Regions from separate parts of the Paenibacillus sp. F4 genome, predicted to be linked through region 2. Evidence: riboswitches for the same ligand, from Rfam matches in the RefSeq annotation. Region 2 holds a riboswitch; each other region holds the start of a gene.
The links. Region 2 has a riboswitch for glycine ahead of gcvT (glycine cleavage system aminomethyltransferase GcvT). Riboswitches for the same ligand answer to the same signal wherever they lie in the genome.
Positions count from the first base shown of each region.

Region 1: it holds a riboswitch for glycine, as region 2 does, so the genes downstream of both, C1T21_RS24715 (alanine/glycine:cation symporter family protein) here and gcvT (glycine cleavage system aminomethyltransferase GcvT) in region 2, are expected to answer to the same signal.
Region 3: it holds a riboswitch for glycine, as region 2 does, so the genes downstream of both, sdaAB (L-serine ammonia-lyase, iron-sulfur-dependent subunit beta) here and gcvT (glycine cleavage system aminomethyltransferase GcvT) in region 2, are expected to answer to the same signal.

Region 1 is NZ_POVS01000020.1:284,287-292,596, reverse strand. Features, by position in the region: gene C1T21_RS24725 (carbohydrate ABC transporter permease) at 1-102, shown strand, start outside; gene C1T21_RS24720 (iron-containing alcohol dehydrogenase) at 251-1,423, shown strand; gene C1T21_RS24715 (alanine/glycine:cation symporter family protein) at 1,481-2,899, opposite strand; glycine riboswitch at 3,060-3,154, opposite strand; glycine riboswitch at 3,173-3,249, opposite strand; gene C1T21_RS24710 (glycoside hydrolase family 1 protein) at 3,418-4,875, opposite strand; gene C1T21_RS24705 (LacI family DNA-binding transcriptional regulator) at 5,092-6,063, shown strand; gene licT (BglG family transcription antiterminator LicT) at 6,297-7,139, shown strand; gene C1T21_RS24695 (beta-glucoside-specific PTS transporter subunit IIABC) at 7,371-8,310, shown strand, end outside.
Region 2 is NZ_POVS01000017.1:82,432-90,741, reverse strand. Features, by position in the region: gene C1T21_RS19075 (PTS mannitol transporter subunit IIBC) at 1-1,443, opposite strand, end outside; gene gcvH (glycine cleavage system protein GcvH) at 1,872-2,264, opposite strand; glycine riboswitch at 2,659-2,758, shown strand; gene gcvT (glycine cleavage system aminomethyltransferase GcvT) at 2,935-4,035, shown strand; gene gcvPA (aminomethyl-transferring glycine dehydrogenase subunit GcvPA) at 4,162-5,517, shown strand; gene gcvPB (aminomethyl-transferring glycine dehydrogenase subunit GcvPB) at 5,514-7,010, shown strand; gene ptsP (phosphoenolpyruvate--protein phosphotransferase) at 7,132-8,310, opposite strand, start outside.
Region 3 is NZ_POVS01000003.1:11,600-19,909, forward strand. Features, by position in the region: gene C1T21_RS00090 (serine hydrolase domain-containing protein) at 1-893, shown strand, start outside; gene C1T21_RS00095 (Ig-like domain-containing protein) at 1,109-3,445, shown strand; gene sdaAA (L-serine ammonia-lyase, iron-sulfur-dependent, subunit alpha) at 3,517-4,416, opposite strand; gene sdaAB (L-serine ammonia-lyase, iron-sulfur-dependent subunit beta) at 4,406-5,095, opposite strand; glycine riboswitch at 5,305-5,420, opposite strand; gene C1T21_RS00110 (DUF6359 domain-containing protein) at 5,758-7,347, shown strand; gene C1T21_RS00115 (ABC transporter ATP-binding protein) at 7,673-8,310, shown strand, end outside.

The DNA of each region.
Region 1 (8,310 bases), on a different contig from region 2:
ATTGCGGGCACCCTGCTGGCTGTACTGCCACTTATTATTTTGTTTCTTTTCATTAGCCGTCAGTTTATTTCCGATCTTGCCGCCGGAGCGGTCAAAGATTAGATTCACTTGAATTCCCTTATTCATTTCATGTATAATAGTTAATCGTCATTTCAAATAGCTTACATGATGAAGTTAGGTATCCGACAGGCAATCAGGATAAGCGATTTACGATTTGAACATGAACTATGAACTGAGGGGAACTTACCAGATGAACAAATTCACATATTATAACCCCACCAAATTAATTTTTGGAGACAATCAAATTGAAGAACTTCAGCAGGAACTGCTGAATTACGGCAAAAACATTTTGCTGGTATACGGAGGTGGAAGTGTCAAACGAAATGGTCTGTATGACCAGGTATTAGACGCGTTAGAGCCGCTACATCTGAACATTCATGAATTGTCCGGCGTAGAACCGAATCCGCGCTTGTCCACCGTTAAGAAGGGCATCGACATTTGCCGAAACGAAAAAATCGACTTCTTACTTGCAGTAGGCGGTGGAAGCGTTATTGATTGCACCAAAGCCATCGCAGCAGGGGCTGAATATGACGGCGATGTGTGGGATATTATCAACAAAAAGCACATGCCGACCGAGGCTCTGCCATTCGGCACCATCCTCACACTCGCCGCCACCGGTTCAGAAATGAATCCGGATTCTGTTATCACCAACTGGGAAACGAACGAAAAATACGTATGGGGCAGCGCGGTGACACATCCGAAATTCTCGATTCTGGACCCAAAAAACACCTTCTCTGTGCCACGTGATCAGACGGTATATGGCATGGTGGATATGATGAGCCATGTGTTTGAACAATATTTTCACAATGTTAAAAATACACCGTTGCAAGATCGTATGTGCTTTTCCGTGCTGCAAACCGTGATCGAAACTGCACCTAAGCTGCTGGAAGATTTGCACAACTACGAGCATCGTGAAACGATTTTATATGCCGGAACGATTGCCCTTAACGGAACACTGCAAATGGGCTACTTCGGGGACTGGGCTTCGCATACGATTGAACATGCATTATCCGCTGTATATGATATTCCTCATGCTGGCGGTCTGGCGATCCTGTTCCCCAACTGGATGAGACATACGGTGGATCAGGATGCTGCACGCATGAAGCGGCTGATGCTCAGTATGTTTGATTTAGATACCACTGGTAAAACGGATAAGGAAATTGCTTTGGAGGGGATTGATCGCCTGAGTGCATTCTGGACAAGTCTCGGTGCCCCTTCCACCCTGGCCGATTACAATATTAATGATGAGCAATTGGAAAAAGTCGCAATCATTGCAGCCCGTGAAATGGAATACGGAGGCTTTGGTAATTATAAAAAGCTGAATCAAGAAGATATTTTAGCTATTTTACGTGCATCGTTATAACATTTAAAAGGGAGTGTCCTCAAGCCTATGGTGGCTGAGGGCACTCCCTTTTGGAATTTATGAATTAACCGTTTGTCCCTTTTCTTCTACTTGAATAGCTGCCCCTACACTGGCACCTGCAAGAATGCCCTTTTTCTTACTAGAATTCAGAGAATCCATATAGGTTCGGGTTTCTGCAACTACAATTCCTGATAAGCCGAGCAGTGCAATCAGGTTCGGGAAAGCCATCATTGCGTTAAAGATATCTGCCAGCAACCAAATCGCATCCAGTTTAATGAACGCGCCCCCGGCAACCAGTACGATGAACAGATAACGGTATGGCTTAATCCACTTAACCCCAAGCAAGTATTCAACACAGCGTTCCCCGTAGTAGTTCCAGCCAAGCATAGTGGTGAAGGCGAACATAATCAGAATGATTGTGAGCAGTTCTGCCCCCAGCGGGAATGCGCTGGAAAATGCCTGCTGAGTCATCAGGCCCGCATCGGTAGGCCCGCTCCACACACCGCTAACCAGTAGCGTCAACCCGGTCATCACACAAATAACCATCGTATCAATAAACACGCCTGTCATGGAAATTAGCCCTTGCTCCGCAGGCCATTTGGTTTTGGCAGCTGCAGCTGCAATCGGTGCGCTCCCCAATCCGGCCTCATTGGCAAAAATACCTCTGGCTACCCCACTACGCATGGCCAGCATAATCGTAGCTCCGGCAAATCCGCCCGTTGCAGATGTAGTTGAAAATGCCGAATGGAGCACCAGCGCAATTGCGGCAGGAAGTTGGTCAGCAAACCGAATCAGTACGATGAGACAGATCAGTACGTACAAGCCTGTTTTAAAAGGAACGACCTTCGTCGATACCTTGGCAATGCTTTTGAGTCCTCCAATAGTAACCAGTCCTGTAAGGACCGCAATAATCAGTGCCGTTACAATAGGCGGAACGCCAAAACTGTTTTCAGTCGAAGATACAATCGCTTTGACCTGCGGAAACGTTCCAATCCCGAACAACGCTACCAGCATGCCCGAAAAAGCAAACAGCATCGCCAGCGGTTTAAAACGGCGTCCAAGACCTTTCTCAATATAATACATCGGGCCGCCGGAAAATTGTCCATTCCGATCTTTCACCCGGTATTTTACCGCAAGTACACCTTCCGCATATTTCGTCGCCATCCCAAAAAAGGCTGCAACAACCATCCAGAACAAGGCACCCGGCCCGCCCAGCTTAATGGCTGTCGCTACGCCGACAATACTTCCTGTGCCAACTGTAGCCGCCAACGCTGTACTCAAAGCCGCAAAACTACTTACATCCCCGCTGCCTTCATTCGGGGCCTTACCGATCAGCTTGATCGCCAGGGGCAGGCGGAATACCTGCAGCATCTTCAAACGTATGGTCAGCCACAACCCCGTTCCCATGACAAGAATGATGAGAGGCGCCCCCCATATCCAGCTACTAATCGCTTCTAACACATGTACCAAATTCATTTCAACCCGCTCCTCCAGCATATTAGAAAACAAAAAAGAGTCAAATCCGCTGATTCGACTCCTGGAGAGGTTAAAGGCACGAAAAAATACAACCATCTTGTGCAGGTTTTCTGCCACTAATAGCTCATAAAAAAGCCTAGGGCATTCCCTGTCACAGGTTATTCGCGTCTCTGTCCTTTTGCCTGAGAGTTTAAGCAGATGTTCTCTGCGGTGCACCTTCGGCGCCCAATTAAGGGTCTCTCCAGAGTTCTGTCCGTTTACGGTCCCCGCTTGTTGCTGTAATCAGCCTAAGCACCTGAGAGTTTTGCCCCTTCGGTCGGAACTTTCGTTCCATCTCCCGCAAACATCAACCAGACATATGAAATTTTTATTCATTATACAGAAAACTTTCAGCTTATTACAAGTGAAAAGTTTGTGAAGCCCTCTGAAATATTATTATTGTGTCTATCGAAAAAGCGGGTACAGCAGATTGCATCCTTAGGATGTCCTCTGCTATACCCGCCCGAGACAATATGGAATTACAATTCTTCACCATTGGTTGCTATCACATTTTTATACCAGTTAAATGAGTCCTTTTTGGAGCGTTTGAGCGTTCCGTTACCGTCATCATCCAGATCAACGTAAATAAATCCGTAGCGCTTGGACATTTCGGAAGTAGACATGCTCACAAGGTCGATAGGACCCCAGCTGGTGTAGCCAAGCAGATCAACACCGTCGGCAATCGCTTCCTTCATTTGAACAATATGCTGACGCAAGTAATCAATACGATATGTGTCATGCACAGAACCGTCTTCTTCTACCTTATCATAAGCACCCAAGCCATTTTCCACGATGAACAGCGGCTTTTGGTAGCGGTCATATAACGTGTTCAGCGTAACACGCAGACCGATCGGATCAATTTGCCATCCCCAGTCAGAGGACTGTAAATATGGATTTTTCACGCCGCCAATCAGGTTTCCTGCTGCTTTCTCACCTTCTGGACCTGCAGATACGGTCAAGGTCATATAGTAGCTGAATGAGATAAAATCAACCGTATTATTTTTCAATATTTCGGCATCGCCTGGTTCTGTGTGTATTACAACATTATTTTCTTCAAAATAACGATTCATGTAGTTGGAATATTCCCCACGGGCATGCACATCCGTAAAGAACAGGTTCATCTGATTTTCATGCTGGGCTTTCAGTATATCCTCTGGGTTACACGTATGTGGATAGCTTTCCATACGTGCCAGCATACAGCCGATCTGAGCGCCCGGGATGATCTCATGTCCCCGTTTGGTCGCCAGTGCACTAGCTACAAATTGATGATGCAATGCTTGATATATCGCTTGTTGTTTGTTTTCTACACGGTCAATAACCACACCGCCACCGGTGAACGGACTCATGGTCATTACATTGATTTCATTAAAGGTCAGCCAGTATTTTACTTTATCCTTATAGCGCGTAAACACCGTTTCGGCATAATTTACGTAATGCTGTATGACTTCACGTCCCAGCCAGCCATTATACTTCTGCGTCAGACCTAGCGGTGTTTCATAATGTGACAATGTTACCAGCGGCTCAATATTATACTTGCGCAGCTCATCAAATACATTGTCGTAGAATTGCAATCCTGCTTCATTCGGCTCGGCATCATAGCCATTCGGGAAAATCCGCGACCAATGGATGGACATACGGAATACTTTGAAGCCCATTTCAGCGAATAATGCAATATCTTCTTTGTAATGGTGGTAAAAGTCTACCCCTTCACGTTTTGGAAAACGGGCATTGACTTTGCCTGCCAAAATGTCTTCGAGTCGCTCGGACGAAATCTCTATAGCATGATCGTTCTTACGTTCCGCTTTGGGTACATAGGCAATCATGTCTGCGCTGGACAAACCTTTTCCATCTACGTCAAAAGCACCTTCCAATTGGTTGGCTGCCGTTGCCCCGCCCCACAAGAAGTTTTTCGGAAATCCTTTTAGCGTCTTAGTCATAGTATAAAGACCTCTTTCCGTATTTAAGATTTTTATTTTGGCCAAGTAATCCCATCAAGTGCTGCAAATATGAATCCATACCTAACGATAACCGTTCTCCTTTGAAAAGCATTGACAGTTGCTTTAAAATAGACGTAATGCCTTCATAAGCATCCTAATCGTTGTAACGCGTTTCATGTCAAGAATTTATTTTTTTCTTATGTGAGGAGAAGCACCATGTCGAATCTTGATCAAATTGCAAAACTGGCGGGCTTTTCCAAAGCTACGGTATCCAGAGTATTAAATCAGTCCCCCCATGTCAGTCACGAAACAAGAGCTAAGATTTTGAAAATCATGCAGGAATTAGATTATGTTCCTAATCGGAATGCTATTTCTCTATCCAAGGGTCAGACGCTTCAGATCGGTATCATTACTTCAACTATTAATGAAATTGTTCTCGCTTTTCTGGACAGCTTTGTGGAAGTAGCGGGCCAATATGAATTTCAAACCATTATTTATACTTCTGGAGAAAACAAAAAGAAAGAGCTTCAAGCCTTTGAGGATTTAAAAAGAAAAAGAGTCGATGCGCTGGTCATCATTTCCTGCGTGAATGACACTGATTTTTTGAGTACCTATTGCAAATATGGCCCGATCGTTTCGTGGCAACGAATGGAGCATACCGATATTCGCTCCGTCGCTATGGATCAGTATGAAGGATATATGTTAGCACTCAAACATTTGATACAAAAAGGCTATACTCGTATAGCCAATGCTTTTGGTCGTCCGAGCAGCATCAATACCCATAGCAGACAACGAGCCTACGAACAGATCATGAGTGAGCACAATCTGCCAGTGTTGCAACACTGGAATCACTCTTCTATTTATAATATCCGTGATGGCGAACAGGTCGTACGGGATTTGTTACAGCGTCGGGAAGAATTCCCAGAGGCTATTTTATGTGCTAACGATTATGTAGCAGTGGGTATTCTCTGCGAAGCACGCAGACAACGGCTGAACGTACCGGAAGATCTGGCGATTGTCGGATTCGATAACACGGAGCTGGCACATACGATGGGGATTACAACGATTCAAAATCCCATCATGGCTCAAGCACAAAATGCTTTTTTCATGCTTTCTCCTCAGCTGATTGGACGCCAAATGGAGCTTCATTCGCTAGAGTACAGCCTCATTGAACGTACGACCACGTAAGGTAACGATTTACTTGCAAATTAGGCAAAAGGGCCTTGATATGAAATATTTTTTGTCGAATCAGAATAAAATATGTTGAAATCGCTTTTTTTTGTGCTACAATAGCACTATATCGAAGGATTGTGACCGGTGATGCGGGCAATGCCTGAGTTCAATTGAGTGCTATTGCTAACAATAGTGTTGAATTGTGCTTAGGCATTTTTTATTGGTAAAGGATGGGAGGGGGAACTTCAATGATTATTGAGAAGGTGCTCAATAACAACGTCCTATTGACTAAAAACGATAAAGGCAAAGAGGTCATCGTGATGGGAAGAGGTATTTCCTTCAAAAAGGTGGCTGGCGATCAAGTCGATGATGATAAAATAGATAAGATTTTCATGTTAAATGAAAACGAGTTCACGGCTAAATTAACTGAGCTGCTGAACGATATTCCAGTGTCTCATCTGGAGGTCGTGAATGAAATCGTAACCCATGCAACGGAAGTGCTGGATACGGAGTTAAGCGATAATATTTATTTAACGTTGACCGACCATATTCATTTTGCCATACAACGGCAAGAAAAAGGACTGGCACTCCAAAACGCGATGCTGTATGAAATTAAACGCTTTTACAAAAAAGAATTTGCCGTTGGGCTGGATGCTCTCCAAAAAATTGAAAATACGCTCGGAGTAAAATTGGGCGAAGATGAAGCGGGATTTATTGCATTGCATATGGTGAATGCACGGATCGATGGTAACGAAATGAAGTCTACACTGAAAATGACTGAGATTGTCCAACATATCTTGAACATTATTACGTATCATTACGGAATTGTGCTGGATGAGTCTTCTTTTAGCTATTCGAGATTTTTGACACATTTGCAATATTTTGCGATGCGAGTGATTCGCAAAGAAGTCATTCACAGTGGTGAAGAATTTTTGTACAACCAGGTGAAGCAGACGTATACCGAAGCTTTTGCTTGTGCCCAAAAGATCAATGAGTATCTGGAAAAAACATACGATCAATATTTAAGCAAGGATGAATACGTATATCTAACTATCCATATTCATCGGGTAACTGAGCGTAATAACATATAACACTAACAACTTCATATCTCTCATCACTCATGGATTGTGACTGGTAAGGCAGGCAAAACCTAAACTGATGGTGAAATCGACGTTCCTCTATAGGAGAGTGCGTAGTTTTCACCACGAGTTTAGGTTTTTCTTGTTTACAAGTTTAAAAAGGTGCACGCCGGCGCATCTTAGCAACAGATGTAAACAGTAAATCCTATCAGTAGCAAGAATAACCCATAAGGAGTTCTGAACATGAGTGATAAAGAACTATCTAAAAAAATAGTGACCCTCGTTGGTGGCGAAGAGAATGTCAATTCGGTATTCCATTGCGCTACACGCTTGAGATTTAAATTAAATGATCGTACAAAAGCAGACAAAGCCGCACTGGAAGCAACCCCTGGTGTCATTACAGTAGTGGAAAGCAGCGGCCAGTTTCAAGTGGTCATCGGTAACAATGTAGGTCAAGTGTTTGAGCATATGATGGCAGAAACGAATTTGCAGGATGCAGACAATCCTAATGCCACAAGAGAAGAATCTTCTGAAAAAACGAATTTTCTTGGCAAAGCGGTCGATATCATTTCCAGCATTTTTTCTCCCATTCTCGGTGCTCTTGCCGGGGCAGGTTTGCTTAAAGGGCTACTGGCGTTAATTTTATCTTTTCAATGGATTAATGATAAAAGCGGTACGTACCTGATCCTAAGTGCAGCTTCCGACAGTGTTTTCTATTTTCTACCTGTGTTTTTGGCTATTACATCGTCCCGTAAATTTAAGACAAACACCTTTGTATCGGTGGCAATCGCCGGAGCTCTCGTCTATCCAGCAGTTATAGCGGCGGTAAGCAACCCAGAAAGATTGGCGTTTCTAGGTATTCCGATCATTCTGATTAATTACAGTTCCAGTGTCATTCCAATTATTCTCGCGGTCTGGGTTCAGTCCTATGTGGAACGCTGGTTCAATTCCTTTATCCATCAATCGGTTAAAAACATTATCGTGCCGATGCTTTCGCTCCTAGTCGTTATTCCGTTAACATTTCTGGCCTTTGGTCCAGTAGGTAACCTGATCAGTCAGGGCTTGGCAAACGGTTTTACATGGGTATACAACTTGAGCCCACTAATTGCCGGGGCTGTTGCCGGGGCATTCTGGCAAGTGTTTGTTATTTTCGGCGTGCACTGGGGCTTCGTTCCGGTCATGC
Region 2 (8,310 bases):
GTATTCAGGACTCTTCAAAAAATTGTCAATGGAAATGTGCTCAGCTTTCGGAGCTACTGTTTTAGCCCGGTCTGTCAACGTTTTTTGCGTAATGACAATATCCGCATCCTGTGGAATTTCACTGATTGCTGTATTCGTAACTGTTACGCCCACACCCGCCTGCTTCATTTTTTTGCGTAAAATCGAGGCACCCATAGCGCTTGAACCCATACCTGCATCACAGGAAAAGACGATCTTGTTCACTTCGGATTTATCCTTGAGCGTTCGATCTGCGGCAATCTCGGCAGTACGATCAGCTTCGTGGTTATCTTCCATTACAGTGGCATTAGCACTTGCACTCTTGCTTTGATTTTTCATATCTTTCAGGCGGGATGCAGCTTCCTCCAGCCCCTCTTCTTGTTGCTTACCAGTCTTGAGTAACACTGCAGCAACAGCAAAGGATACGACCGCAGCAGCGATCACCCCGCTTAGCATTGGCAAATATCCGCCTTTTGGCGTCATTAGAAAATAGGCGATAATGCTGCCCGGTGAAGGAGCAGCAACCAGTCCGGCACCTGTCAACATGAAACAGAAGGTTCCCACAACGCCCCCAGCTATAGCTGCAAGAATCAGAATCGGCTTCATCAAAATGTAAGGGAAATAAATTTCATGAATCCCGCCGAAAAAATGAATGATGACCGCTCCAGGAGCCGACGACTTCGCAGAGCCTTTACCGAACAGGCAGTAGGCCAGCAAAATACCGAGCCCCGGCCCAGGGTTGGATTCCAGCATGAACAGTACGGATTTCCCTGTTCTTGCAGCTTCCTCCAACGCAATCGGACTTAATACTCCGTGATTCAGCGCGTTGTTTAAAAATAATACTTTTCCGGGCTCAATAATGAGGTTGACAAGCGGCAATAGCCCTGCGTTCACGAGGAACTGTACCCCTGCCGATAATACTTGACTGATCATTTGTACAACCGGGCCGATCGCCACATGGGCAAGCAGTGCTAGAATGGCACCGATAATCCCGGCTGAGAAATTATTGACCAGCATTTCAAAGCCTGATCTGACTTTGCCTTCAATGGCCTTGTCAAACTTCTTCAATATCCATGCAGCCAGCGGACCAGCTACCATCGCGCCCAGGAACATCGGGATATCGGCCCCCACAATGACACCCATCGTCATAATGGCACCGATCACACCTCCACGCTGTCCGTGAATCATCGTGCCCCCTGTGTAACCGATCAGCAGCGGCAGTAAATAATTTTTCATCGGATCAACCAGTTGTGCAAAACCTTCGTTCGGGAACCATCCGGTCGGAATAAAGAGTGCTGTAATCAATCCCCATGCAATAAAGGCTCCCATATTGGGCATAACCATTCCGCTAAGAAAACGGCCAAAACGCTGTACGGCGACACGAGTGCCTCCTTTTGAACTTGGCTTTGTGTCCAATGTGCTCATATTCAAATCCTCCTTGTAGGTAAGCATCACTACCTTTTCTTAAAATTCATACTAAATGACAGCGCTATCTTCATCAACGAAATGAAAACGTACTTTCGTCATGAACGTTGATGACAACATTTAAATTTAAATTATCCGGGATGGTATTATACCTGCATAATTCTTCTTAATATGACCTGTAGCTATAGAAATTAGTCGAAAAAACAGGAATTTAAATCTGCACAAACTTATAGGGAACCACCTTCTGTGCCAGAGTAAAACACGTAATTACGCTTCCAAAATGACAACAAAAAAATAGCCGCTATGGCAGATCATAGCGACTATTTTATACAAAAAACGAGCGAACTAACGATGCTCTTATTCAATTGAAAATCAATATAAAAAATTCAGAATAACACGCTCTTTTTTCATGCTGTATTGCCCCATTATTACTCCGAAATCAACTTCTCATACTGATCCGCAGACAGTAGCTTGCCCAATGTTTCCTCCACATCTTTGCCCATCTCTACTTCGATCATCCAACCTTTTTCATAGGGAGATTCATTTACTAGTTCAGGCGTACTTTCCAGCGCTTCATTCACCTTTAATACGTTTCCCGTCACCGGAGCAAAAAGGTCGGATACCGTCTTCACCGATTCAATCGTACCGATCTCCGCTCCCTGCTCAATCGTTACTCCCACCTCAGGTAATTCTACAAAAACAATATCACCCAGTTGATGCTGTGCAAAGTCCGTAATACCAACCCGCACCGTCCCATTCTCTGTACGCTGAACCCACTCATGTTCGTTTGTATACCAAAGTTGCTGCTTCACTTCACCCATCCTGTTCCCCTCACTTCCATATGAATAAAATCGCTTTTGCTCACCTGTATTAGACAGGTTAAGATTATGACAACAAGAACACTCATGTCAATAATACTAACAAAAATACTTCATATCACCTCATATAGCGTACTATATAAAAATATGATAGCTTATAACAAACGCTTACATATCCTTATTTATATATTAAATGTTTTTTCTATTGTTTTCGATGACATTTTTATTGACATTTTGAATGAATTTGCGTATTAATGGATTATAGCAAATACTTTGGGAAACACCCCGACAACTGCAAACGCGGATGAACGCAGAGGGAGAGACTGCCAAAAAGATTCGCATAGCTGTTGCCGCTTGTGAGACAGTTGTGCACGCGAATCGGATCAAGTTGTTATCTGCACAGCCAGGTAATATACCGCAGATCCCGAAGGTAGCGCCGAAGGAGTAAGCCTGCATTTGCAGGTGAATCTCTCAGGCAAAAGGACCTCTGCCGGACGCATCTCTGGAGAGCATTCGCTATTGGAGCGGATCACCCAAGAGGAAACCCGGTACATACCGGGGTAACTTTCTGGTATCAAGGACAGAGCTGAAAAAAGAGTATAGACTGCTGTCTATACGTTTTTTTCGGCCTGTCTTTTTTGTTTAGCCGATCACACCGGATAGGAGTGGAAAAATGACTAATTTGCGAAGAACACCGCTATATTCGTCCTACGGGACGCAGTCTGGGGTTCGTTGTATTGACTTTGGCGGCTGGGAGCTCCCCGTTCAGTTTAGCGGCATTCAAAAGGAGCATGAGGCCGTCCGCCAACGTGCGGGTTTATTCGATGTATCGCATATGGGCGAGTTTTTGGTTGAAGGCAAAGAGGCCGAAGCTTTTCTGCAAAGGGTGACCACGAATGATGTCAGCCAGTTGGAAGCAGGTCAGGCACAATATTCACTCCTGTGTTACCCCGATGGAGGTGTAGTAGACGACCTACTTGTTTACTGCAAAGGACCAGAACGCTACATGCTCGTAGTGAACGCCTCTAACATCGATAAGGATTGGGATTGGCTCATTCGCCATATGCCTGCATCCGTTCACATGGAGAATGTGTCTGATGCGATAGCATTGCTGGCGTTGCAAGGACCAGAAGCAGTACGAATTGCCGCAGCCGTGGCAGATACGGACATTACGAATCTGGCATCTTTCCGCTTCCATGAGGACGTGCCATTGTTCGGAGCAAAAGCTCTCGTCTCACGAACCGGATATACGGGCGAAGACGGTTTTGAATTTTACGTACCTGCCGCGGAAGCACCAGCCGTATGGGAGAGTTTGCTTCGTTTCGGTGAGTCGTATGGGCTGATTCCCGCTGGACTTGGTGCTCGGGATACCCTACGCTTTGAGGCACGGTTGCCGCTGTACGGACAGGAGTTATCTGCCACGATTTCACCACTTGAAGCCGGTCTAGGGTACTTCGTCAAGCTGAATAAAGGAGATTTTATCGGTAGAGAAGCACTGCAACGTCAGAAAGATCAAGGGATTCCTCGCAAATTGATCGGGCTGGAAATGATTGATCGCGGTATCCCACGCGCCCATTATCCGGTATTCGCAGAAGGACAACGCATCGGTGAGGTCACAACGGGAACTCAGTCGCCCACCTTGAAGCGTAATCTGGGCCTCGCCTTGGTGGACAGTCGTTTTAGCGTCCTCTCCACACCGCTGGAGGTTGAGATTCGTGGCAAACGCCTGCGTGCCGAGGTGGTGGCAACACCCTTTTATAAACGCCCGCGCTGATCTTAAACTCTCTTCATTTCAATAAAGCAAACATGTCAGATATGAACTTCCGGGTTTCTCATCTCACACTTTTTTATTAGCTAATTTACGATTTAAAATTTTGCTTTTCGAAAGGAGCCAGAACCTATGAAGCAGCATCGTTATCTCCCTATGACTGAGCAGGATCAAACCGAAATGCTGCGTGTGGTCGGTGTATCATCCATTGATGATTTGTTCAGTGACATTCCAGAGGCCATTCGATATCAAGGGGAACTCCCTCTTTCTTCTCGACTCGATGAGAAAGCCTTGACCCGCCACTTGGCCGAGCTGGCCAGACACAACGCCAATACAGACACACATGCCAGCTTCCTTGGCGCAGGAATTTATGATCATCATATTCCGTCCGTCATCCAGCACATCACTTCACGCTCGGAATTCTATACAGCCTACACCCCCTATCAGCCGGAAGTAAGCCAAGGCGAGCTACAAGCCATTTTCGAATTTCAGTCGTATATTTGCGAATTGACGGGCATGGCTGTAGCTAATGCCAGCATGTACGACGGAGCGACTGCACTGGCGGAAGCGGGCTCACTGTCCGCCGCAGCTACCCGCCGTAAACAGCTTATCGTATCGAGGTCCGTCCATCCAGAGGCACGTCAGGTATTGGCAGCCTATGCACGCGGATTGGATTTGGACATCGTGGAGATCGGCTGTTCGGACGGCGTAACGGATGCTGATGCGTTAGCGGCGGCCGTATCGGAACAGACCGCGGCTGTTTTGGTCCAAAGCCCCAACTTTTTCGGAGCCGTGGAAAACCTGAAGCCGATGGCTGATCTCATCCATGCGCACAAAGGTCTTTTGGTCGTCAGTGCCAACCCACTGGCACTTGGCTTGCTGGAAACACCCGGCAAACAGGGCGCGGATATTGTGGTAGGAGACGCGCAGCCACTTGGCATCTCCTCTTCTCTCGGCGGTCCGACCTGTGGATACTTTGCCGTTTCTCAGACACATATGCGCCGTATCCCTGGCCGCATTGTGGGTCAGACCACAGACCGCAATGGTAAACGCGGCTTCGTGCTGACCTTGCAAGCGCGGGAACAGCATATCCGACGCGAAAAGGCCACCTCTAATATTTGCTCCAATCAAGCGTTGCTAGCTTTATCCGCATCTGTATACTTGTCTGTTATGGGTAGGAAGGGGATCAAGGAAGTAGCCGAGCTAAATTTGCATAAAAGCCGATATGCCTTAGAGCAATTGCTGAGCTTGAAGGGCGTAACTTCCTCGTTTAACGCACCAACCTTTAACGAGTTTGCCCTTAGACTGCCTGAGGGTACAGATATGAGCAGACTCCAGACCGAGTTGCTAGCTGCTGGATTTATCGCTGGCTACGATTTGGGCCGGGACTATGAGGAACTTGCTGGTCACATGTTGATTGCCGTGACGGAGCAAAGAACCAAAGAAGAGATTGACCAATTTGTACACACCTTGGGGGGATTGCTATGACACACACCGGACAGGATCAGAAACAAGGGCTGTTGAAGGAACACGATCAAGCGCTCATTTTTGAATTGAGCCGTCCGGGTCGCATCGCCTATTCCCTTCCCGAGTGCGACGTTCCCCGTCGCCCGGTGGGAGAGCTTTTGCCAGATTATGCGCTGCGCAGCGAACCTGCGGCATTACCCGAGGTATACGAAGTAGACGTTATTCGGCATTATACCGCCTTGTCCCGGCGAAATTTCGGCGTGGACAATGGATTTTATCCGCTCGGCTCCTGTACGATGAAATACAATCCGAAAGTGAATGAGGATGTCGCCCGGTATACAGGCTTCGCCAAAATCCATCCATATCAGCCCGAGGAGAGCATCCAGGGTGCCATGGAGCTGCTGCATACGCTCCAAAATGATTTGGCTGCGTTAACTGGCATGGATGCCGTCACGCTTCAGCCCGCCGCGGGCGCCCATGGCGAATGGACCGGGCTGATGATGATTCGCTCATACCACGAAGCACGCGGTGAGCGACGTACCAAGGTGCTCGTGCCGGATTCCTCGCACGGAACGAACCCCGCCAGCGCAACCGTCGCGGGCTTCGAAACCGTCACCCTCCCCTCCACTCCTGAGGGGCTAGTGGATCTGGATGCGCTGCGTCAAGCCGTAGGCAACGACACCGCTGCGCTCATGCTGACCAACCCGAACACGCTTGGACTGTTCGAGAAGCAAATCACTGACATTGCTGCCATCGTGCATGACGCGGGTGGTCTGCTCTACTATGATGGGGCGAACTCCAACGCCATCATGGGGATTACCCGCCCCGGGGATATGGGCTTCGATGTAGTGCATCTCAATTTGCACAAAACGATGAGTACCCCGCACGGCGGCGGCGGCCCCGGCGCTGGGCCTGTCGGCGTAAAGCAACGGCTCATCCCTTATTTGCCCAAGCCGCTTGTCGTACGGGATCCGCAGGGGGTGTACCACTGGGACCGGGAACAGGGAGATTCTATTGGACGGGTTAAGGCCTTTTACGGCAACTTCGGTATTCTCGTTCGTGCCTACGCCTATATCCGTAGCTACGGTCCTGATGGCTTAAAGCGTGTATCGGAATGCGCTGTGCTCAATGCCAATTACATGATGCATCGGCTCGCTCCACATTTTGACCTGCCCTACCCTGGACATTGCAAACACGAATTCGTAATGTCGGGGCGAGGCTTGAAAAAATTTGGAGTGCGCACGCTTGATGTAGCCAAAAGGCTGCTTGATTTCGGCTACCATCCGCCTACAATTTACTTCCCGCTGAATGTAGAGGAGTGCATCATGATCGAGCCCACGGAGACGGAAAGTAAGGAAACACTTGATGCTTTTGTCGACACTATGATTCATATTGCGCGGGAAGCAGAAGAGAACCCTGAGCTGGTACTCAATGCACCATATACTACTCCAGTCACACGATTGGACGAAACTACCGCAGCCCGCAAACCTGTACTGAATTGCTCATGCAGTTAAAAACAAATTCTACTTAAAGGATGCAAAAAAGCCGGTATCTAAATAGATACCGGCTGCTGTATGTACACAGCAATTTTTTTTGTTGGAAAAAGATATAACCTTTGAAATGTAATACCCTTCCTTAGCCTTCGATGCTTTGAACCAATTCAACAACCTGTTCTGCTGTTTGCATGTCCAGAGCTTTTGTAGCCAGTTTTTCCATGTCCGCACGGGACAACTTGGAGATTTGACTACGTGCTGGCAGAATGGAAGTTGCGCTCATACTGAACTCATCAAGTCCAAGACCCAGCAGCAACGGAATTGCTGTTGTATCTCCTGCCATTTCACCACACATACCAACCCAACGTCCTTCACGGTGAGCGGCATCAATAACCATTTTCACCAGACGCAGAATGGATGGATTGTATGGTTGATACAGGTAAGAAACCCGCTCGTTCATGCGATCCGCTGCCATTGTGTATTGAATCAGATCGTTTGTACCGATACTGAAGAAATCTACTTCTTTTGCGAATTGATCAGCCAATACCGCTGTAGAAGGAATTTCTACCATGATGCCCAGCTGAATTTCTTCAGATACGGATACACCCTCGGCTACCAACTTTTCCTTTTCTTCCAACAAAACAGCTTTAGCTTCACGGAATTCGTTCAGCGTAGCAATCATCGGGAACATGATGCGCAGGTTACCATGCACACTCGCACGCAATAAAGCACGCAATTGAGTGCGGAAAATATCCTGGCGATCCAGACACAGACGAATAGCACGGAATCCGAGGAACGGGTTCATTTCTTTCGGCAGGTCCAGATAAGGAAGTTCTTTGTCGCCACCGATATCCAAAGTACGAACTACAACCGGCTTACCTTCCATTCTTTCCAGAACGGTTTTGTACGCCGTATACTGTACTTCTTCGGATGGAAGCTTATCGCGTCCCATGTACAAGAACTCCGTACGGTACAAGCCAACGCCTTCACCACCGTTGTCCAGAACACCAGCTACATCATTAGGCGTACCAATATTGGCTGCCAGTTCGACATGGACACCATCGACAGAAACCGTAGCTTCGCCGCGCAGCTTGCGCCACTCTTCGCGTTGCTTGTCGTATGCCACCTGTTTAGCACGGTATTCCGCAACAATCTCTTCGGTAGGGTTCACGAATACGTGACCATCCAAACCATCAACGATAATCAAATCGCCGCTTTTAGCTTGAGACAATATATTTTTTGTTCCCACAACTGCAGGAATTTCAAGTGAGCGAGCCATAATAGCCGAATGCGAAGTACGTCCGCCGATGTTCGTTGCAAA
Region 3 (8,310 bases), on a different contig from region 2:
AATATCGTAATGCGCATGTATTCAAAACCGCTCCTAACGGATACACCTACGTGGATAAGGCGGAGAAACCCATTTTAATTAAGCATATATTCAATATGAGTGTGGGTCTTCCTTACGCTTCCGAGTCTTCAGAGACAGGACGGGCAATGCAAAAGGTCCTTACAACGTTAAAGGAAAAGCAGGGGAAATATGATCTGCGCACAGAAATTAAAGCGCTTTCTGAGATCCCGCTTTCTTTTGAGCCGGGAACACGCTGGTTATACGGATATGGACATGACCTTGTTGCAGGTCTTATTGAAGTGATTTCAGGTAAACCATTAGGGCAATTCCTAAAGGATGAAATATTTGATCCGCTTGGAATGAACAATACAGGTTACCGTTATCGTGCAGATATTGAATCGCGAATGGCCTCCTTTTATCAACGGACAGACGCCGGAGAGCTAGAGAAAATAGAGGGTTTCTTAGATGAATATCATCAGCCAGATGCTATATATGAAAGTGGAGGCGCAGGTCTATATTCGACAGTTAAGGAGTACCTTACATTTTCACAAATGCTGTCGAATGGAGGTATGGTAGATGGTGTGAGGCTATTAGGGAGAAAAACCATTGATTTAATGCGCACCAATCATCTGAATACAGATCAATTATTGGATTTTACTAATTCTTATCATACAGGTTATGGTTACGGACTGGGCGTGCGCACGTTAATTGATAAAGCGGCTGGGCATGCAAACAGTTCTATTGGAGAATTTGGCTGGACGGGAGCAGCGGGCACTTGGGTTTCTATAGATCCAAGTGAACAATTCTCCGTCGTTTATATGCACCAACTGGCTCCTAATATGGAAGAATACCATCATTTAAGAGTTCGCGCAGCAGCTTATAGCTGTTTGTAAATGCGAGGTTGTGGATCTGTTGAGAAAACTCTTCACTATGGCTCTGAAGCTACACAAATTGTAATGTCTAATCTTTATCAAAAACGATCTAGTTAATAAGGACCAAATTTCCTTCGAAGCCTAAACTATTCTTTTCCATATGACGACATAAAACGTAGGTGTAAGGATTTTGCGAAATCCTTAATTTAAGTTTTGAAATGGGAGGGAATTAGATTTTGAAGAATAGATGGTCCGGTTTTCTGGCGTTGGTCATCCTGATTTCAAGTTTTACATCATATGCAGGGTTTGCATCTGCAGCAGAAGCAGTGCTTTCCAAGATTGTCCTTTCGTCTAACGAGGTAACTTTGCAACAGGGGGATACAGCTGCATTGACGGCTACGGCCGTTTTTAGCGATGGGACAACCTCGAATGTAACCGTAAGCACGGATTGGAAAAGTGACAATACAGCTATTGCTACTGTGTATAATGGTACAGTTTCGGCCAAGGCTGAAGGGGAAGCCACCGTGGTTGCGACCTATAAAGAGAAGGTGCAATCGGTTCAGGTACATGTAACGAAAAAGGTTAAGGCGCTGACATCCAGTGTACAAAGCCTGAACTTGCGTTCAAGCGGTACAGGACAGGTTGATTTGACAGCGACATACAGTGATAATACAACAGCTCAGGTTTCGGGTGATGCTACTTGGACCTCCGATAATCAAAAGGTAGCCACAGTAGTTAACGGATTGGTTACCGCACAGGGAGCAGGTACAGCCAATATTAAGGCCGTATATGGTCAACAGACCGTAACCATTGCTGTGCAGGTAGAGCAGGTTAAACGTCTCGATGTCAGTTCATCAGAGGTTTCTCTTTTGTTGAAGGATACTGAGAAGGTTAAACTATCAGCGACGTTTCCGGATGGATCGGTACAGGACGTGACAGAGTCCGCTGAGTGGAGCTCCAGCAATGCAGCTGTGGCGGATGTACTGAAAGGCACCATTACCGGCTATAGCGCGGGAAAGGCGACAATTACAGGTAAATATGGCACGATGTCTGCTACGATTTCGGTAGATGTCGATCAAACGAATAAGCTGAAAGCCAGCGAATCCAATATTTTTCTGCGTCTGGATGAATCTAAAAAAATACAAGTTTCTGCCGTTTACCCGGATGGGACGGTAACGGATATCACAGATAAAGCTACTTGGACATCAAGCGATGAAAAAATTGCGACTGTGAATAAGGGAACGATTATGGCCATTGGAGCGGGTTCGGCTACGGTGACCGCTAAGTATGGAGATAAGACCGTTTCGATCAAGACAGATGTCGAAACCTCCAGATATCTGGATTTGAGTGAGGACAAGCTGAGCCTGAATGCCAAGGAATCCAAAAAGCTCAAGCTGACCGCAACGTATGTAACAGGTACGGAAGAAGATATCACAAGTAAGGCAGAGTGGAAGTCCAGCAATGAAGATATCGCTTTTGTCAGTGCGGGAGAAGTCACGGGTTATAAAACAGGTGAGGCTACGATCACCGCTTCTTATGGTGGCAAAACAGTTACAGCTACGGTATCCGTAAATGTACCCGGTGATCTGTCTCTGTCCTCCAAAACGGCAACGATTGATATTGATGAGGACTATACTGCAACTTTGACGGCTACTTATGCGGATGGGCGTAAGGAAGATGTAACACAGGATGCAGAATGGGCTTCAAGCGCGGAAGATATTGCCTCTGTGTCCAAAGGAACGATTACGGGTAAATCTGCTGGTAAAGCGGTTATTACAGCGACCTATAATGGCAAAAAACTGACGATTAATGTACAAGTAGGCCTTGTAGACCGTCTGGAAACAGACTCGCGTGTAATTGCGCTTGGTGCTCAGGAAACGAAGCAGCTGAAAGTAACAGGAGTTAAGAGTGGCGGTACAAAAACAGATGTAACCAAGGACGCCACCTGGACAACTAGCAATGTAAAAGTGGTTGAAGTTAGCGAAGGTTTGATCAAAGCGAATGGTAGCGGCAAGGCAACTGTGACTGCTTCATATGGCAAGCAAAACATTACGTTTACGGTAGAAGTGGACGTAGCGCAAAAGATTGAAGCGGATGCAATCGCGCTATCGCTCAAATCTGGAGATCAAAAAACCATTGCGATTGTGGTTAAATCAAGTGATGGTAAAGAAAAGGACGTTACGACCCAAGCTGAATGGAAAACGTCTAATTATAAGGTAGCCACTGTTAAAAAGGGTCAGGTTACCGCGGTCAGCTACGGTAAAGCTAACATTCAAGCGAAGTTTGGCGGGAAGGTAATCAGCGTACCCGTGGATGTTGATACGCTTAAATACCTGCAAACAGACGAAGTTGCTTTGAATTTGAAGGCAGGACAGCTGGCTAAGGTTACGGCTACAGCCACGTATAAGGATGAGTCGGAGAAGGATGTTTCCAAACCGGCTGTCTGGTCCTCGTCCAGAATTGTTGTTGCGACCGTCAAAGACGGTAACATTAAGGCACAGGGCAAGGGCAAAGCTGTAATTACTGTGAAATATGCAGGTAAAATGACGAAGGTACAGGTAACCGTTCAGTAAAACAAAAGAGCAAGCATACGTCCAAGGACGATATGCTTGCTCTTTTGTTTTAGGAGGCTACCGCTTATAAATTATGACTTATCCTTCTTGGTCGGTGTGTTGCGTGTAAGTGATTCGGTCAAACGCTTGCCAGTCGGCGTCTGGGCCAAGCCGCCTTTGGCGGTCTCGCGGTGCTTCGACGGCATCGCACTGCCGACTTCAAGCATCACGTCAATGACTTCGTCAGACGGAATAGCGCTGCGCACACCCGCCAAAGCCATGTCCGCTGCGGCAAGTGCAGTCACGGCTCCCAGCCCGTTGCGCACAATGCACGGAATCTCCACGAGTCCGGCGACGGGGTCGCAAATGAGGCCGAGCGTGTTCTTAAGAGCGAGACCCACGGCGTGAACAGCCTGTTCAGGCGTACCACCGCGCAACTCGACCATAGCACCAGCGGCCATCCCGATAGCTGAGCCAATCTCAGCCTGACAGCCTCCCTCCGCGCCAGAAATGAAGGAGTTGTTGGCGATCACGTAGCCAATGGCTCCAGCGGCGAATAGGCCGTGCACCATATGCTCATCATCCCAGCCGAACCGCTCCTGCGCACTGATGAATACACCAGGGATAACCCCACATGAACCTGCGGTGGGCGTGGCGACAATGCGACCCATGGACGCATTAACCTCCGACACGGAGAGGGCATAAGCCATAGCGAGCGCGGAGGCATCGCCGGAGCAGGTTTCCCCTGCCCGCAGATACTCGGCTAGGCGCTTGCCGTCACCGCCCGTCAATCCACTGCGGGATACGGTGTCTTGCGTCTGACCGCGATGAACGGCTTCCTTCATCACTTCATAATAATCAGACATTTGGCGGAAGATTTCTTCCTCAGGTGTATTCGTCTCTTGTACCTGCTCTTGAATCATCAGGCGGCCAATCGTGGTGGATTCTTCAGCGCATAAAGCGCTGATCTCATGCAGATGGCTAAACCGCATCGGATTCAGCTCCTTTTTTCAAATTAATCATTTTAATTTCGTACATATGAGGCAAGGACCGCAGCTTTGTGATCAATTCAGCCGTAGCAGGACTGTCCGTTTCGATGGCGGTGAGTGCTTCACCATCCCGGCCTTTGCGATCCACGTGCATATAGGCAATGTTAATGTCAGCCGCGCCGAGCGCTGAAGTCACCGCGCCCAATGTACCGGGCTTATCTGAGTGAAGAAGCACCAGCGTAGGCAGCTCCCCGGTCAGGTTGACTCGGAATTCGTTGAGTTGCTGGACATGGATGCTCCCGCCGCCGATGGAGGAGCCCAGCAGTGTGCGCTGATCCTCGCCCTTCCACAGCTCGAAACGGACGGTGTTCGGATGAGGAGCGGGTAGCCCGCTGACGGCGAATTCCACGGTCATCCCGGCTTGCTCTGCCCATTGCTCGGCATCCGGAATTCGGTGATCGTCTGTATCGTAATTGAGCAGCCCTGCGATGAGCGCTAGGTCTGTACCGTGTCCTTTGTACGTGTCGGCAAAGGAGCCGTACAGTGTCATGCGGGCACGGTCAGGCTGCGCCCCGAGCCAGTGCCGGGCAACGCGTGCGAGCCGCACCGCGCCTGCGGTGTGTGAACTGGAAGGTCCGGTCATGGCCGGGCCGATAATGGAAAATACATCTTTGAAACGCATGGTGTGGCCCCCTGTATGTTCTATACCATAGTATATGGTATTGCCGCGTCTTTGCGCGTATAGACGGTTCCTAATGCTGACGTACAATGTGAGCACAAAAAAGGACAGGATAAGGAAGTTTCCCTTATCTCTGTCCTCGTTACCTGAGAGTTTCGTGCGGTGTCCTTACCGCCTTACCCCTTGGGTGGCTTGCGCTCTCTCCAGAGTTGCGTCAGATGACGATACATGGACCTGAGAGATTATCCGCCAGCCGGGTGCTGGCGTCTTGCTCCTTCGGTGCCGCCAGAGTGTAGGCTCTCTGGACAGACTCTCCCGTCATCTTCATTCGCGTATACCGTTCTACATGTCTTTCTTAGGGTAATGTATGCCGTGCTCGGTGTCAATCACAGGGTTCAATTTTTACATAAACGAGGATTTTGCAAAAACCCAATAAGCGACTTCCAATGAACAATATATAGATCGAAATGGCCTAGTTCGTCTAGATATTGCGCTTTGGAGCGACTGGAATCGAATTTTGCAAAATCCTGAAACAGGTGCGTTTCCAATAAAAAAGATTAAAATTTACATAATTATGGATGAAATCAGGAAGGAATTAGAAGATTGGCGGCTAATCTGATAAAGGACAAGTACATTTATGGAAAACATAGGAGGGATATTGACGTATGGTAAAAGGCTTGCGGTTCACAGGTTCACGCTTAAAAGGGATGCTGCATCTAGCAGCAATCGTATCACTGCTGATCGGGATCTTCGTTCCATTCGGTCAGGTCAAGGCAGAGGGAGCATTGACAGTAGCCGAAGCACTTCAGCGCCAAAGCAGTGGAGATACGGTGACGGTGGAAGGTTACATCGTCGGACATGCTACCGGATCGAAAACGGCTAACTTTTCTTCTCCGTTCGCGAATGATTTTAACGTACTGATTGCCGATCAGGCAAATGAACGTAATACGTCTAATCTATTGGATGTACAGCTGACTTCAGCGTACAGAGGGCAATATGGGCTATCAGGCCATCCTGAGCTGATCGGCAGCAAAATTCGTGTGACGGGTACACTCGGCGCCTACAATAATTTTGGCGGAGTAAAAAGCCCAAGCGCTGTTGAACTGGTGAGCGGAAGCGAGCCGGGGGAACCAGGTGAACCTGGCAACCCGGGTCAACCCGGTACTACACTGCCGGATGGAAAAGGCAAAAAGGTGCTGTTCGATAATACGCACGCACAGACCGCTGGTGCAGCAGATTGGGTCATTGAAGGCGCCTTCTCCGACTTTGCCAATGGACTGCGTAATGTAGGCTTTACGGTAGACCAATTGAATCGTCCCATTCCTTTTACTTATGGAGAGCAGGCCATAACATATGACAAGTTGCGCCAATATGATGTGTTCATTATTGGTGAAGCGAATGTTGCCTTTAAGGCATCCGAGCAGGCTGCCCTACTGCAATACGTGAATAACGGGGGAAGCGTATTCTTCATCTCCGATCATTATAATGCGGACCGTAACAAAAACCGTTGGGATTCCTCCGAAGTTATGAATGGCTACCGTCGTGGAGCCTATACTAATCCAGCCAAAGGCATGACGGCAGAAGAAGCTGCATCACCGGCGATGCAAGGATTAACAAGCTCCGATTGGCTGGCGACCAACTTTGGCGTTCGTTTCCGTTATAATGCGCTTGGTGACGTGAATGCTACCGACATTGTAGCCGCAGATCAATCTTTCGGCATTACCAAGGGTGTGCGCTCGATTGCGATGCATGCAGGATCTACGCTGGCTATTATTGATCCTACCAAGGCTAAAGGCATTGCTTATATCCCTTCAGGCACGAAAAAATGGGGGAATGCTGTAGATCAGGGAGTTTATAACGGCGGGGGCCGTGCGGAAGGACCTTATGCCGCTATCTCCAAGGTAGGTCAAGGCAAGGCAGCGTTTATCGGTGATTCTTCCCCTGTAGAAGATGCTACACCGAAATATGTGCGTGAGGAAAATGGACAGTCGAAGAAGACATATGATGGTTTCAAGGAAGTGGATGATTCCACCTTCCTGGTACAAACGGTCCAATGGCTTGCATGGAAGCAGGACTACACGAAATTGTCCGATGTGGCAGGTTTGACTCTGGATCAACCAACGAAGCTTCTGCCATTCGAGGAGCCTGCGGCTTCCACGGAACCGCAGGCTGAGCCTTGGGCTGCTCCGGCAGCAGGCTACAAATGGTACGATCCTAGAACGTTCAAGTCTGGCTCCTATGGAGCGGCTTCGTAATTATCGTCAGGAGCTCAATGTGAGCCGGTGTTAGTTAGTCGTTTGATCCCTGCAGAGGGATCAGGCGACTTTTTTTGTGATGAAAATTAACCTGTGGTTGGTTATTTCATTACATTTTGTGCCAGAAAGGCCGCGCTACTCCTGGATCATTGATTTTTTAAATGATGTTGATAGCATAATCTTAATTGATATATCCATATACTGGTGATAGGATGTATTCAAATTATTCCGACAAAAACGGTATGTAATGTTCATGAGAGGTTTTAAACATCAAACATGGTGAGAATAAGCGGGACAAGACCATGGAGAATGGAGGAAGCGCGCATTGAATACCGAACCCGTGTTGGAAATTAAAGGATTATCCGTCTCTTTTCGCATCAAGGATCAATATCACCCCGCAGTCGACCATCTGGATCTGACGGTCAACCCCAATGAAGTGCTGGCTGTAGTCGGAGAATCTGGCTGTGGCAAAAGCGCGCTGGCGCTTTCTATCCCGCAACTGCATGACATGGAACGCACACGTGTAGAGGGAGAGGTCCTTTTTAAAGGTACGGACCTGAACCGTCTTTCTTCAGGGCAAATGAATAAAATCCGCGGAGCGGGCATTGGCATGATTTTTCAGGACCCGCTGACAGCACTCAACCCGTTGATGAGCATTGGCAAGCAGATTGAGGAAAATCTTGATTATCATACGTCACTATCTACGAAGCAAAAAAGGGAACGTGTGCTGGAGCTGCTGGAAAGCGTAGATATACCGAATCCTGTGCGTGTGTATGAGCAGTATCCGCATGAACTGTCAGGAGGGATGCGGCAGCGTGTGATGATCGCGATTGCCATAGCTTGCCGACCTTCTCTTATTATTGCAGATGAACCAACTACTGCGCTCGATGTAACGATCCAATCGCAAATTCTCGACTTGCTCAAACAGCTTCAACAGGAGACTGAGAGCGGAATTATCCTGAT